One region of the Actinosynnema sp. CA-299493 genome, then DNA from elsewhere that is predicted to be linked to it. Evidence: riboswitches for the same ligand, from Rfam matches in the RefSeq annotation. Region 1 holds a riboswitch; each other region holds the start of a gene.

Region 1 (4,127 bases):
TCGTCGCCAGGGCGACGGCCACCGGCGTGATCCGCCTGGCGCAGGTCTACTCGCCGGACACCGCCTACCGGCTGATCGCCGACGGCCTGTTCGACGCGGACCTCGCCATACCGCCGGAGGAGTGGCACGCCGAGCGCTACAACCAGGAGAAGGCGACACGACCCTGGCCGCAGATGCTCACCGCCTGGCGCGTGGTCACCGAACCGGTCGGCCCGCACGTCCTGCCGGAGCTGACCGCCTTCCCCCGGACGGGGTGGCTGCGCTCCTCCCGGATCGCCCTGTGACCACAACGGCAGACGGGAGGCACCGATGAGACGAGCGGCAGCCGAGGTGACAGCCGCGACGCGACCGAGGTGGCCGGCACTCGGCCGATCACCGCCGATCCGGCCGCCGGCGGGCTGACCGGGGCCGTTCCCGCCTGAGGCCGAGAACCACGGGAACCGTGGCCTCAGGCGGGAACGGGCGGTGCGGGGTCAGTCCTGGAGGGCCTTCATGACGGCCTCGGCCGACGGCGGGACGTTGGCGCGGGGGCCGACGCGGTCGCCGAGGGCGTCCAGGGTCTTGAGGCCGTCGCCGGTGATCAGGAGCACCGTCTCGCCGTCCGGGTCCAGCTGACCGGTCTCGATGAGCTTCTTCGCGGTCGCGACGGTGACGCCGCCGGCGGTCTCGGCGAAGATGCCCTCGGTCCGGGCCAGGAGGCGGATGCCCTCGACGACCTCTTCGTCGGTGACGTCCTCGATCGCGCCGTTGGTGCGGCGGACGGCGTCCAGCACGTAGGGGCCGTCGGCGGGGGCGCCGATCGCCAGCGACTTGGCGATGGTGTCCGGGCGGACCGGGGTGACCACGTCGTGGCCCGCCTTGAAGGCGGCCGCGACGGGGGAGCAGCCGGTGGCCTGCGCGCCGAACACGCGGTACGGGGTCTGCTCGACCAGGTCGAGCTCGCCCAGCTCGCGGAAGGCCTTGTCGACCTTGGTCAGCTGCGAGCCGGACGCGATGGGCACCACGATCTGGTCGGGCAGCCGCCAGCCGAGCTGTTCGGCGACCTCGTACCCGAGCGTCTTGGAGCCCTCGGCGTAGTAGGGGCGGACGTTGACGTTGACGAACGCCCAGTCCTCGTGCTCGGCGGCCAGTTCCTGTGCCAGCCGGTTCACGTCGTCGTAGTTGCCGTCGACGGTGATCAGGTTGCCGCCGTAGACGGCGGTCATGAGGATCTTCGCCCGCTCCAGCGTGGACGGCACCAGGACCACCGACTGCCAGCCCGCGCGGGCGGCGGCGGCGGCGACGGCGTTGGCCAGGTTGCCGGTGGAGGGGCAGGCCAGGACCTTGAAGCCGAGCTCGCGGGCGGCGGCGAGGGCGACACCGACCACGCGGTCCTTGAACGAGTGGGTCGGGTTGCCGGTGTCGTCCTTCACCCACACCTTGCGGACGCCGAGGGCCTTGGCGAGGCGGTCGGCCTCGACCAGGCGGGTGCCGCCGGGATTGGTGTTGGGGTGCGACTCGACGGTGGTCGGCACGGGGAGCAGGCCGCGGTAGCGCCAGATCGACCGGGGGCCCGCCTCGATGTCCTCGCGACGGATCCGACCGAAGTCGTAGGCCACTTCCAGCGGCCCAAAACACTCGAGACAGGCGTACTCGGCGGCGAGCGGCGTCTGGTGGCCGCATTCACGACACGACAGCGCACGGGCAGGACCGAGGTCGAAGGAGGTGGTGGCCGAGGGCACACTGACAGCAGTCATCGCGAGGTATCTCCTCATCTTTCCCGCGCACCGCGGGTCGGAATTGGCACCGTGATCGCCAGCGGACGCTGTGCGACGGGTTGCCGGGGCTTCTACGGGCCGATCCCTCTGCCCCTCTGGATGAGCGGTATTCAGTTGTGCCTCTCAACCTACGTCACGATCCCGACCCTCAGCCAGCGACGTCCACCATCCGGACGTCTGCCGCCCGTGGGAGGATCGCGCCGTGAGTGCGCCCGCTGACATGCCCGACGCCGTGCACCTGATCATCGGCGAGGAGGAGTTGCTGGTCGAGCGCGCGGTGCGCGGTGCGTTGGCGGCGGCACGGAAAATCGATTCGCAGGCCGACCTGACCCGCGTCCGCGTGACCGATCTCACCCCGCCTGAGCTGGCGGAACTGGTGAGCCCGTCGCTGTTCGCCGAGGGCCGGGTGGTCGCGCTGGAGGCCGCGCAGGAGTGCGGCAAGGAGATCGCCGACGCGGTTCTCGGCTACGCCAAGGCCCCGGCGGACGGGGTGACGGTGGTGGTCGTCCACAGTGGCGGCGGGCGCAGCAAGGCGGCCAAGGAGCTGCCCGCGGCGCTGCGCAAGGCCGGCGCCCGCGTGACCGAGTGCCCCAAGATCACCAAGGCGGCGGACCGCGAAGCGTTCGTGCGCAACGAGATCCGCGCGGCCGGTGGCGGCAAGGCCGACCCGGAGGCCGTGGCGGTGCTGATCGAGGCGGTGGGGTCGGACCTGCGCGAGTTGGCGGCGGCGGCCTCGCAGCTCGTCGCCGACACGGGCGGCAAGGTCGACGCCGAGGCGGTTCGCCGCTACCACCGCGGCCGGGCCGAGGTGACCGGGTTCGCGGTCGCGGAGAAAGCCGTGATGGGCGACCGGGCCGGTGCGCTGGAGGCGTTGCGGTGGGCGATCCAGCTCGGTGTGCCGCACGTGCTGGTCGCCGACGCGCTGGCCGACGCGGTGCGCACGGTCGCGCGGGTGTCCGCGGTGGGCCGGGGTGACCCGTTCAAGCTGGCGGGCGAGCTGGGCATGCCGCCGTGGAAGGTGAAGAAGGCCCAGGGTCAGTCGCGTGGCTGGGAGGAGCGGGGGCTCGCGGCGGCGATGACGGTGGTCGCGGACCTGAACGCCGACGTCAAGGGCGTCGCCGCCGACTCGGGCTACGCCCTGGAACGCGCGGTGCTGAAGATCGTCGCCGCCCAAGGCCGCCGCTGAGCGCGAGGCTGCCGGACCGCCACCGATCGCACCGATCGCCGGTTGACCGGCCGAGGCTGCCGGGTCACTGACACCGCCGGGTCGCCGGGGTGCGGGGTGCCGAGGTGCTGGCCGCTGGGGCCGGGGTGCTGAGTGAGGCTGCTGGGCACTGACGGCTTGGGGCCGGGGTGCTGGGCGGGCGGCCGGGCCGCTCACTGCTGGGTGCCGGCTGTGAGGCTGTCGGCTGTGGAGCGTGCCGCTGCTGGGCGCTGGCCGCAGGACCCCGCCGGTTGCGGAGGAGTGGAGACGTGAAGTGCCGCCCACCCCGGCGCGGGGTGGGCGGCACTGTCAGCGTGAAGACCAGATCAGATCTGGTTGGCGCGCCGCGCCAGCGCCGACTTCTTGTTGGCGGCCTGGTTGGAGTGGATCACTCCCTTGGAGACGGCCTTGTCGAGCTTGCGGGACGCGTCCTGCGCCAGCGCGACGGCCTTCTCCTTGTCACCGGCCTCGGCGGCCTCACGGAACTTGCGGATGGCGGTCTTGAGGGACGACTTGACGGCCTTGTTGCGCAGGCGCGCCTTCTCGTTCGTCTTGATCCGCTTCATCTGGGACTTGATGTTCGCCACGCGAAAGCCACCTTTTCCTCGGTCTCGGAGTCGCACCGCGCTTGTCACCGGCTCCGCCCCACGAGGGGACGGGTTTCCTCCACAGCGGAATGCCGCGCGGGTACGACCGAGAAGGTTATCAGGGCAGCTCACCGCACCGTGAATCGAGCCCTCCCGTCGCCGACCACGACCTCGTAGTCGCCCCTGGCGACCTCGGGCTTGCCCGAGCCGTCCATGTCGCCCGCCGTCACCGCGAGCCGCTGCACGTCGAACGTCACCTCGACCGCCCGCTGCTCGCCCGCCTTCAACGCCACCCGCGTGAAGCCGACCAGGCGCTGCGGCGGCGTGAGCACCTTGCTCACGGGCTGGTGCACGTACACCGGCACGACGAGCGCGCCGTCACGCGCACCGGTGTTGGCGACGGTCACCGTCACCTTCACCTGGTCGTCCCGCCGCACCTCCGCCGACCTCAGCACGGGCGCGGACGTGGTGAACGTCGTGTAGGACAGGCCGTGCCCGAACGCGAACGCCGGGTCGTAGGCCGAGCTGGGCGAGGTGTTCGCGCCACGCACCTGGTCGTAGGAGAACGGCTGGTCGCCG
Region 2 (4,127 bases), 810 kb from region 1:
GACGGCTCAGGCCGGCTGATCAGCCGACCCACGGCGCCTGAGCGTTGAACTCAGGTGTCCTGAACGTAGGACACGGTCGTTCTGAACGTAGGACTCGCGGGTCAGACGGCGAGGACGGAGCCCGAGAAGGTCTCCTTGATGTAGTCCTTGACCTCCTGGGACTGGAGCAGGGCCAGCAGGTCCTTGATCCGCGGGTCGTCCTTCAGCTCGGACCGGGTGACCAGGCCGTTCGCGTTCGGGTTGCCCTCGGCCTTCTCCAGCGCCAACGCGTCGGACGCGGGCTTCAGGCCGGCGTCGATGGCGTAGTTGCCGTTCACCACGGACGCGTCCGTGTCGTCCAGGGACCGGGGCAGCTGCGCGGCCTCCAGCTCGACGAACTCCAGCCCGCGCGGGTTCTCCGCGATGTCCCGGATGGTCGCCGTCTTCTCCGTACCCGGCGTGACCTTGATCAGCCCGTTGTCCTGCAGCAGCTTCAGGCCGCGCGCCTCGTTCGTCGCGTCGTTCGCCACGGCCACCCGGGCGCCGGACGGCAGGTCGGCCAGCGACTTGTGCTTCTTCGAGTACACGCCGAGCGGCTCGATGTGCACCGGCCCGATCCACTCCAGCGACGCGCCGCTCTCCGCCTTGAACGTGTCCAGGTACGGCACGGTCTGGAAGTAGTTCGCGTCCAGCGACCCGTCCACCAGCGCCGTGTTCGGCTGCACGTAGTCGGTGAACTCGACGATCTCGACCTTGAGCCCCTTGGCCGCGGCCAGGTTGTCCGCGACGTACTGGAGGACCTGGGCGTGCGGCACCGGGCTCACACCCACCTTGAGCGGCGCGGCCGGGTCGGACGCGGCGCCGGTGTCGCCACTACCGCAGCCCACCGCGGTCAGCAGCACGGCCAGCAGGGCAGCACGAATACGCATTTCATTCCTTAGGTGAGGAGAAAGACGATCAGACGGACGCGGTGCGGCGGCGGTCGACGCCGCGGGCCACGCGGTTGGTGGTGAACTGGATCGTGGTGGCGATGACCGCCAGCACGACGACCGTGCTCCACAGGTAGCGGTCGTTGAACCGCTGGTAGCCCATGCGCACGGCGAGGTCGCCGAGCCCTCCGCCGCCGACCACCCCGGCCATCGCCGAGTAGCCCAGCAGCGCGATCGCGGTCACGCCGATGGCGTTGACCAGGGCGGGCAACGACTCGCGGAGCAGCACGCTGCGCACGATCCGCAGCGTGGACGAACCGGTGGTGACGGCGGCCTCGACCACCGACACGTGCACCTCGGCCAGCACGTTCTGGACCAGCCTGCCGACGAACGGGATCGCGCCCACGGCGAGCGGCACGATGGCCGCCGTCGGCCCGATGGTGCTGCCCAGCAGCAGCCTCGTCAGCGAGGTCAGCACCACCAGCAGGACCAGGAACGGCATGGAACGGCCGAGGTCGACGACGAACCCGAGCACCTTGTGCAACACCGGCCGGGGCTTCAGCCCACCGGGAGCGGTGAGCTGGAGCCAGATGCCGACGGGCGCTCCGAGCAGCACCGCGATCAGGGTGGAGACGACCACCATGTACAACGTCTCGCCGGTGGCGACCAGCAGGTCGTCGAACACGATGGACCAGGGTGTTGCGGACCTCACGCAGCTACTCCCTGAGGACCCGAGAGGGTCCGGCGCACCGAGCCGCCCGCTTCCGAGATCCACTCCAGCGCCGAGTCGGCGCGCTCGCCCTTCAGCCCGACGCGGAACCGCGCCACGGGGGTCTCGCCCAGCCTGGTCAGGCCGCCGCCGAGCAGGTTCAGCTCCACGCCGAACCGGCTGGTGGCCTCCGGCAGCAGCGCGCCCACGGCGGCGAAGCCGATCAGCACCACGTCCGCGACCCGGTCGAACGAGCCTTCCAGGGCCGGGTTCTGGTCGACGGCCGGCAACAGCGACGCGGCGGTGCGGCTCGCGGCGTCCGACACCAGGTCGAGCACCTTGCCGTGCTCCACCACGCGGCCGTCCTCCAGCACCGCGACGTCGTCGCAGATCTTCCGGACCACGCCCATGTCGTGCGTGACCACGAGCACCGTCACGCCGAGCTCGGCGCGCGCCCGGTCGAGCACGGCGAGCACGGAGCCGGTGGTGTCGGGGTCGAGCGCGGAGGTCGGCTCGTCGGCCAGCAGCACGGACGGCGACGCGGCGAGCGCCCGCGCGACCGCGATCCGCTGGCGCTGCCCGCCGGAGAGCTGGTCGGGGTACGAGCCGGCCTTGTCGGTCAGGCCGACGAGGTCGAGGAGTTCGGCGACGCGGGTGCGGCGCTGGGGCCCGGCCACGCCCGCGGCTTCCAGCGGCAGCGCGACGTTGCCCGCGGCGGTGCGCTGGCGCAGCAGGGAATCCCCTTGCGGCACAACGCCGATCTGCCGGCGGGCGGCGCGCAGCGCGGTGCCGTCGAGCGAGACGAGGTCGGTGCCGTCGACGCGGATCGCGCCGCTGTCGGGGCGCTCCAGGAGCGCGACGCACCGGGCCAGGGTGGACTTGCCCGCCCCGCTGGGGCCGACGACGCCGAGCACGGTGCCCGCGGCGACGTCCAGGTTCACGCCGTCCAGCGCGCGAACCTGCCCGGTACTCCCGGGGAAGGTCTTGGTGAGGTTCTCGACAGTGATCACGTTTTCGCTCCACGACGGCATGCGGCAGCACACGCTCATGGCGTGCGTGACCGACGGCTCAGCTCGGAAAGGTGTCCTGGGTGAAGGACTCGGGGATTCGAGGTGCCTGCGGCTGGTCAGCGGCTGCGACAGGCCGACGAGGTCCGGCGGCCGTGGTCGACGACCCGCCGGCGGGTGAGCGTTCGCATCCTGGGCACGTGATCCTCCATCGTTCCTGGCGGAAGCACCTGCCCCCGTGGAGGGGTGGTTGCTGCGGCGTCGTAGAGCCAGGTCTCTCGGCCGCTCGGGATGGCACCACGAGTAGACCTGACCAGGACCGGCTGACGCAAGCCCGAAACAGGATCGTCCGGCAAATCACACTTTCGGCCGAAAGATCAACGACTACCGAGTGGAGGCGACCTCGGCTATCCGGATGAAGTCACCGACGGCCAGTTGTTCGCCGCGCACCGCCGGGTCCACGCCGGCCGCGACGAGCAGCCGCTGGGCCTCGGCGGCCGAGCCGGCCCAGCCGGACAGCGCGCCGCGCAGCATCTTGCGGCGTTGCGCGAAAGCCGCGTCCACCAAGGCGAACAGCCGTTTGGGATCCACAGTGGACAGCGTCTCGTGGCGGTCGAACGCGACCAGCGCCGAGTCGACGTTGGGCACGGGCCAGAACACCGAACGGGGCACGGGGCCGGCCCGGCGGGCGTCGGCGTACCAGGCGAGCTTCACGCTGGGCACGCCGTAGACCTTGCTGCCGGGGCCGGCGGCCATCCGGTCGGCCACCTCGGACTGCACCATCACCAGGCCCGTGCGCAACGACGGCAGCACGGCCAGCAGGTGCAGCACCACGGGCACGGCCACGTTGTACGGCAGGTTCGCCACCAGGGCGGTCGGGGCGACCGGGAGCTGGTCGGGGGTGACGCGCATCGCGTCGGCGTGCACGACGGACAGCCGCTCGGCCAGCTGAGGCGCCCGCTCCGCCACGGTGACCGGCAGGCGGTCGGCCAGCACGCCGTCGATCTCCACGGCCACCAGCGCGCGGCAGGAGGGCAGCAACGCCAACGTCAGCGAGCCCAGCCCGGGGCCGACCTCCAGCACCACGTCGTCCGGGCGCAGGTCGGCCGCCGACACGATGCGCCGCACCGTGTTCGGGTCGTGCACGAAGTTCTGCCCGAGCTTCTTCGTGGGCCGGATGTCCAGCTCGGCGGCCAGCCGGCGGACGTCGGCCGGGCCCAGGAGGTGGCTCCCGCGCCCGGCCGTCGTCGAATCCTCAGTCACCGGACCCATTCTCCACACCACCGCTCCCGGACCACCACGCGAGGTCGCGTCGACTTCCAGGCGACCTCGCCGCGACGCCGGAGGCGGCGCCGTGTTACGAGAGTCCGAGCTTCGACTGGCAGTGGGGCCACGCCGAGTAGCCGCCGCGCGCGTCGCGGAGCTTGGTGGCGATGGCGATCTGCTGCTCGCGGGTCGCCTGGTGCGGGTACGCGGCGTACTGGGAGCCGCCGTAGGCGTCCC
Region 3 (4,127 bases), 3.1 Mb from region 1:
TGCCGTTGTCGTTGATGCCGGGCCCCGCCGACACGCTGTCGAGGTGCCCGCCGAGCATGACCACGTTGTTCACGTCGCCGCCGGGCCAGTCGGCGATCAGGTTGTAGCCGGTGGCGCCGCTGCTGGTGAACGACTGGACCCTGGTCGTGAACCCGGCGGCGTCCAGCTTGGACTTCACCCAGTTCACCGAGGCCAGGTAGCCGGGACGGCCGTGCGCCCGGTTGCCGCCGTTCGAGGTGGCGATGCTCTGGAGCTGGGCCAGGTCCGCCTGGACGGCGGAGACCGGGATGTTCGGCCCGGCCAGGGCGGTCGGCGGCGCGGCGGTGGCCGAGCCGAGGCCTGAGCCGAGGAGCGCGCCGGTGGTGACCAGCGCGATGGAGATCGTTCGCAACTTCACGGTGTCTCCCGCAGGGGATGGGTGTCTCTCGGAGGGAACGGGGGAGCTGACCGGGGCGGCGGACCCTGTTGTCAACATGCACGGTTTCGCATGGTTCGCGCTAGCGACGTTCGGCTGGTGACGCTGCGTGCGGTGCCGGATTCGTCCATTTCGGTATCACCGGGGAGAATGACCCCGTCGGGTGACGGATGCGATGGCGTGGAGGTCGAGTGGGCGATGTGACGGGCTACCTGGGCATCGTCGCCGCGGTCCTGCTGCTCTCGGTCATCGCGGTCAGGGTGTCGATCCGGCTCGGTCTGCCGTCCCTCCTGCTCTACCTCGGCATCGGCGTGCTGCTGGGCGAGGCCGTGGTGGGCATCCAGTTCGAGGACGCCGACCTGACCCGCTCGCTCGGCACGGTCGCCCTCGTGCTGATCCTCACCGAGGGTGGTCTGACCACCCGGTGGAGCGCGGTGAAGCCGGCGCTCGGCCTCGGCATCGCGCTGTCGACGGTCTCCGTCGGCGTGAGCATCGCGGTCACCGGGTTCGCGCTGCACTTCCTGCTGGACATGGACTGGCGCACGGCGCTGCTGTGGGGCGCGGTGCTGTCCTCCACCGACGCCGCGGCCGTGTTCAGCGTGTTGCGCGGGGTGGGCGTGGGCAAGCGGCTCATCGGCTCGTTGGAGCTGGAGTCCGGCATCAACGACGCGCCGGTCTACATCGCCGTCGTGCTGCTCGCCGCTCCGGACCCGATCTCGTGGACCGCGCCGCTGCTGATGGGCTACGAGCTGATCGCGGGCGCGGTGATCGGTGTCGTGCTCGGCTGGCTCGGCGGCGTCGGCCTGCGCGGCGCCGCACTGCCCGCCACCGGCCTGTACCCGCTGGCCACGGTCGCGGTGTGCCTGCTCGCCTACACCGTCGGCGACCTCGCGCACGCGTCCGGCTTCCTGGCCGTCTACATCGCCGCCCTCGTGCTCGGCAACGCCCGCCTGCCGCACCGGGCGGACACCCTCTCGTTCGCCGAGGGCCTGGGCTGGATCGCGCAGATCGGCCTGTTCGTGCTGCTCGGCCTGTACGCGTCGCCGGGACGGCTGCTCGACGCGCTGGTGCCCGCGCTGGTGGCGGGCGCGGTGCTGGTGCTGCTCGCCCGGCCGCTGTCGGTGCTGTTCGCGGCGCTGCCGTTCCGGGTGCCGTGGCGGGAGCAGGTGTTCATCTCGTGGTCCGGGCTGCGCGGCGCCGTGCCGATCGTGTTCGCCCTGATCCCGCTGATCCAGGGCGTCCAGGGGGCGCAGCAGCTCGTCGACGCGGTGTTCGTGCTGGTCGTCGTGCTGACCTTGGTGCAGGGCACGTCCCTGCCGTGGCTGGCCAAGTGGTTGGGGCTGGTCAAGTCCGGCGAGGCGCACGAGGTGCAGGTCGACTCGTCGGCGCTGGACGACCTCGGCGCGGAGCTGCTCCAGGTGCGCATCCAAACCGGCTCCAAGCTGCACGGCGTGTACCTGTCGGAGCTGCGGCTGCCGCCGGGCTCGTCGGTGAGCCTCGTGGTGCGCGACGACAACGGGTTCACGCCGCAGCCGACGACCCGGTTGCAGGTGCACGACCAGTTGCTGGTGGTGTGCACCGAGGCCATGCGCACGGCGACCGAGGACCGCATCCGGGCCGTCGACCGGGCGGGCCGGTTCGCGCGCTGGAAGGGCGACGTCGGCCGGCCGTGACGCTCCCCGGTCGAGGCGCCGGCCCGTGCGTGGCGCTCCCAGGATGTGAACGCCACTCGACGGCGGCGCGCGCGACGGGCTAACGTCGAGGCGAAGGTCATGAGTGCCAGCGCTAAGCCCAGGCTTGCTGGCCGGCAACCCTCCTACCGCGGTGGGGTGCCCCTGGTGAGGACCTGGCCTGGCGCGCAGGGCGCCCGGCAAGCGCGGGCCCCTCTCCGACGGGTGCCCCGGGACCCCCGGAGGGCGTCATGACGATCGCAGTTCCCGTCACCACCACCACCACCACCACCGCTGCTCTGCCCCGCGTCGTCGGCGCGTCGCTGCGCGTGCCGCTGGTCACCGGTGAGCGCGTGGAGTACGCCAACCTCGACCACGCGGCCAGCGCGCCCTGTCTGGAGCAGGTCCGCGACGCGGTGGACGAGGTGCTGCCCTGGTACGCCAGCGTGCACCGGGGCGCGGGCTTCGCCTCGCAGGTCAGCACCAAGGTCTACGAGCAGGCCCGCTCGTCGGTCCGGCGGTTCCTCAACGCCCGCGACAGCGACGCCGTGGTGTTCGCCCGCAACACGACCGACGCGCTGAACCTGCTGGCCAGGAGCCTGCCGAGGCACACCTCCGTGATCCTGTTCGACACCGAGCACCACGCCGCGCTGCTGCCGTGGCGCGGCCCGAACGTGCGCCGGCTGCGCACGCCCGCCTCACCCGACCAGGCCGTGCTGGAGCTGGACCGGGCGCTGCGCGAGGCGCCGGTCGGCCCCCGGCTGGTCGTGGTGACCGGCGCGTCCAACGTGACCGGCGAGATCTGGCCGGTGGCCGAGCTGTCCCGGGTGGCCCGCCGGCACGGCGCCCGGATCGCCCTGGACGCCGCCCAGCTCGCGCCGCACCGGCCGGTGGACGTGCGCGCCCTGGACGTGGACTACACCGTGCTGTCGGGGCACAAGATCTACGCGCCGTTCGGCGCGGGTGTGCTGGTCGGCCGGTCGGACTGGTTGCAGGCCGCCGAGCCGTACCTGGTCGGCGGCGGTGCGACGGCCCGCGTCACCGACCACGGCGACCGGCTGGGCGTGGCCTGGTCGGCGGTGCCCGAGCGGCACGAGGCGGGCACGCCGAACGTGGTGGGCGTGCACGCGCTGGCCGTGGCGTGCGACGTGCTGGGCAGGCACTGGGAGCAGACCACCGCGCACGAGCGCGTGCTGCTGGCGAGGCTGCGGGAAGGTCTGGCGACCGTTCCCGGCGCGCACGAGCTGACGCTGTTCGGCTCGGACCGGGACCGCGTGGGTGTGGTGAGCTTCACCGTCGGCGGTCAGGACGCCGGCTACCTGGCCGCCGCGCTGTCCGCCGAGCACGGCATCGGCGTGCGTGACGGCGCGTTCTGCGCCCACGTGGCCGTGCACCGACTCACCCACGGCGAACGCGCGCTGCGCGCGTCGATCGGGCTGGGCACCACCGAGGAGCACGTGGACCGGTTCGTGGCCGCGTTGCGGGCGCTCGTGGTCGAGGGCTCGCGGTGGGAGTACGAGCTCCGCGACGGCCGCTGGACGCCGTTGGACGACCAGCGCGCGCTCCCGCCGTTCCTGCGCTGACTCCGATGCTGGACAATGGCCCGGTGAGCACCGATCCCAACACCGAGCCGGACACGCCGGACGAGCCGGACGCACCGCTGCCGAAGCGACGGGTCCTGCTGCTGGCCGTCATCGCGCCGCTGGTGTTGGCGCTCGACCTGGTCAGCAAGATCATCGCGGTGGAGAACCTGGAGGGGCGCGACCCCGTCGAGCTGCTCGGCGGCCTGCTGTACCTGCCGCTGATCCGCAACACCGGCGCCGCGTTCGGCCTGGCCGAGGGCTGGACGGTGATCCTCGCCCTGATCGCGGCCGGTGTGGTCGTGTTCATCCTGTGGATCGCCCGCCGGCTGCGGTCGGTCGGCTGGGCCATCGGCCTCGGCCTCGTCCTCGGCGGCGCGATGGGCAACCTGACCGACCGGATCTTCCGCGCCCCCGGCCCGCTGCGCGGCGGCGTGGTCGACTTCATCTCGGTGCTCGACC

The links. Region 1 has a riboswitch for S-adenosylmethionine ahead of thrC (threonine synthase). Riboswitches for the same ligand answer to the same signal wherever they lie in the genome.
Region 2: it holds a riboswitch for S-adenosylmethionine, as region 1 does, so the genes downstream of both, ACQPYE_RS03575 (methionine ABC transporter ATP-binding protein) here and thrC (threonine synthase) in region 1, are expected to answer to the same signal.
Region 3: it holds a riboswitch for S-adenosylmethionine, as region 1 does, so the genes downstream of both, ACQPYE_RS32900 (aminotransferase class V-fold PLP-dependent enzyme) here and thrC (threonine synthase) in region 1, are expected to answer to the same signal.

What each region holds. Positions count from the first base shown of each region.
Region 1 is NZ_CP191993.1:1,518,523-1,522,649, forward strand. Features, by position in the region: gene ACQPYE_RS07245 (DNA internalization-related competence protein ComEC/Rec2) at 1-313, shown strand, start outside; gene thrC (threonine synthase) at 474-1,736, opposite strand; SAM riboswitch class I at 1,748-1,863, opposite strand; gene holA (DNA polymerase III subunit delta) at 1,960-2,943, shown strand; gene rpsT (30S ribosomal protein S20) at 3,288-3,548, opposite strand; gene ACQPYE_RS07265 (glycoside hydrolase family 3 N-terminal domain-containing protein) at 3,677-4,127, opposite strand, start outside.
Region 2 is NZ_CP191993.1:712,560-716,686, reverse strand. Features, by position in the region: gene ACQPYE_RS03585 (MetQ/NlpA family ABC transporter substrate-binding protein) at 102-908, opposite strand; gene ACQPYE_RS03580 (methionine ABC transporter permease) at 937-1,620, opposite strand; gene ACQPYE_RS03575 (methionine ABC transporter ATP-binding protein) at 1,617-2,627, opposite strand; SAM riboswitch class I at 2,830-2,922, opposite strand; gene rsmA (16S rRNA (adenine(1518)-N(6)/adenine(1519)-N(6))-dimethyltransferase RsmA) at 3,009-3,887, opposite strand; gene ACQPYE_RS03565 (resuscitation-promoting factor) at 3,982-4,127, opposite strand, start outside.
Region 3 is NZ_CP191993.1:7,776,035-7,780,161, reverse strand. Features, by position in the region: gene ACQPYE_RS32910 (M28 family metallopeptidase) at 1-397, opposite strand, end outside; gene ACQPYE_RS32905 (potassium/proton antiporter) at 607-2,088, shown strand; SAM riboswitch class IV at 2,184-2,298, shown strand; gene ACQPYE_RS32900 (aminotransferase class V-fold PLP-dependent enzyme) at 2,337-3,668, shown strand; gene lspA (signal peptidase II) at 3,692-4,127, shown strand, end outside.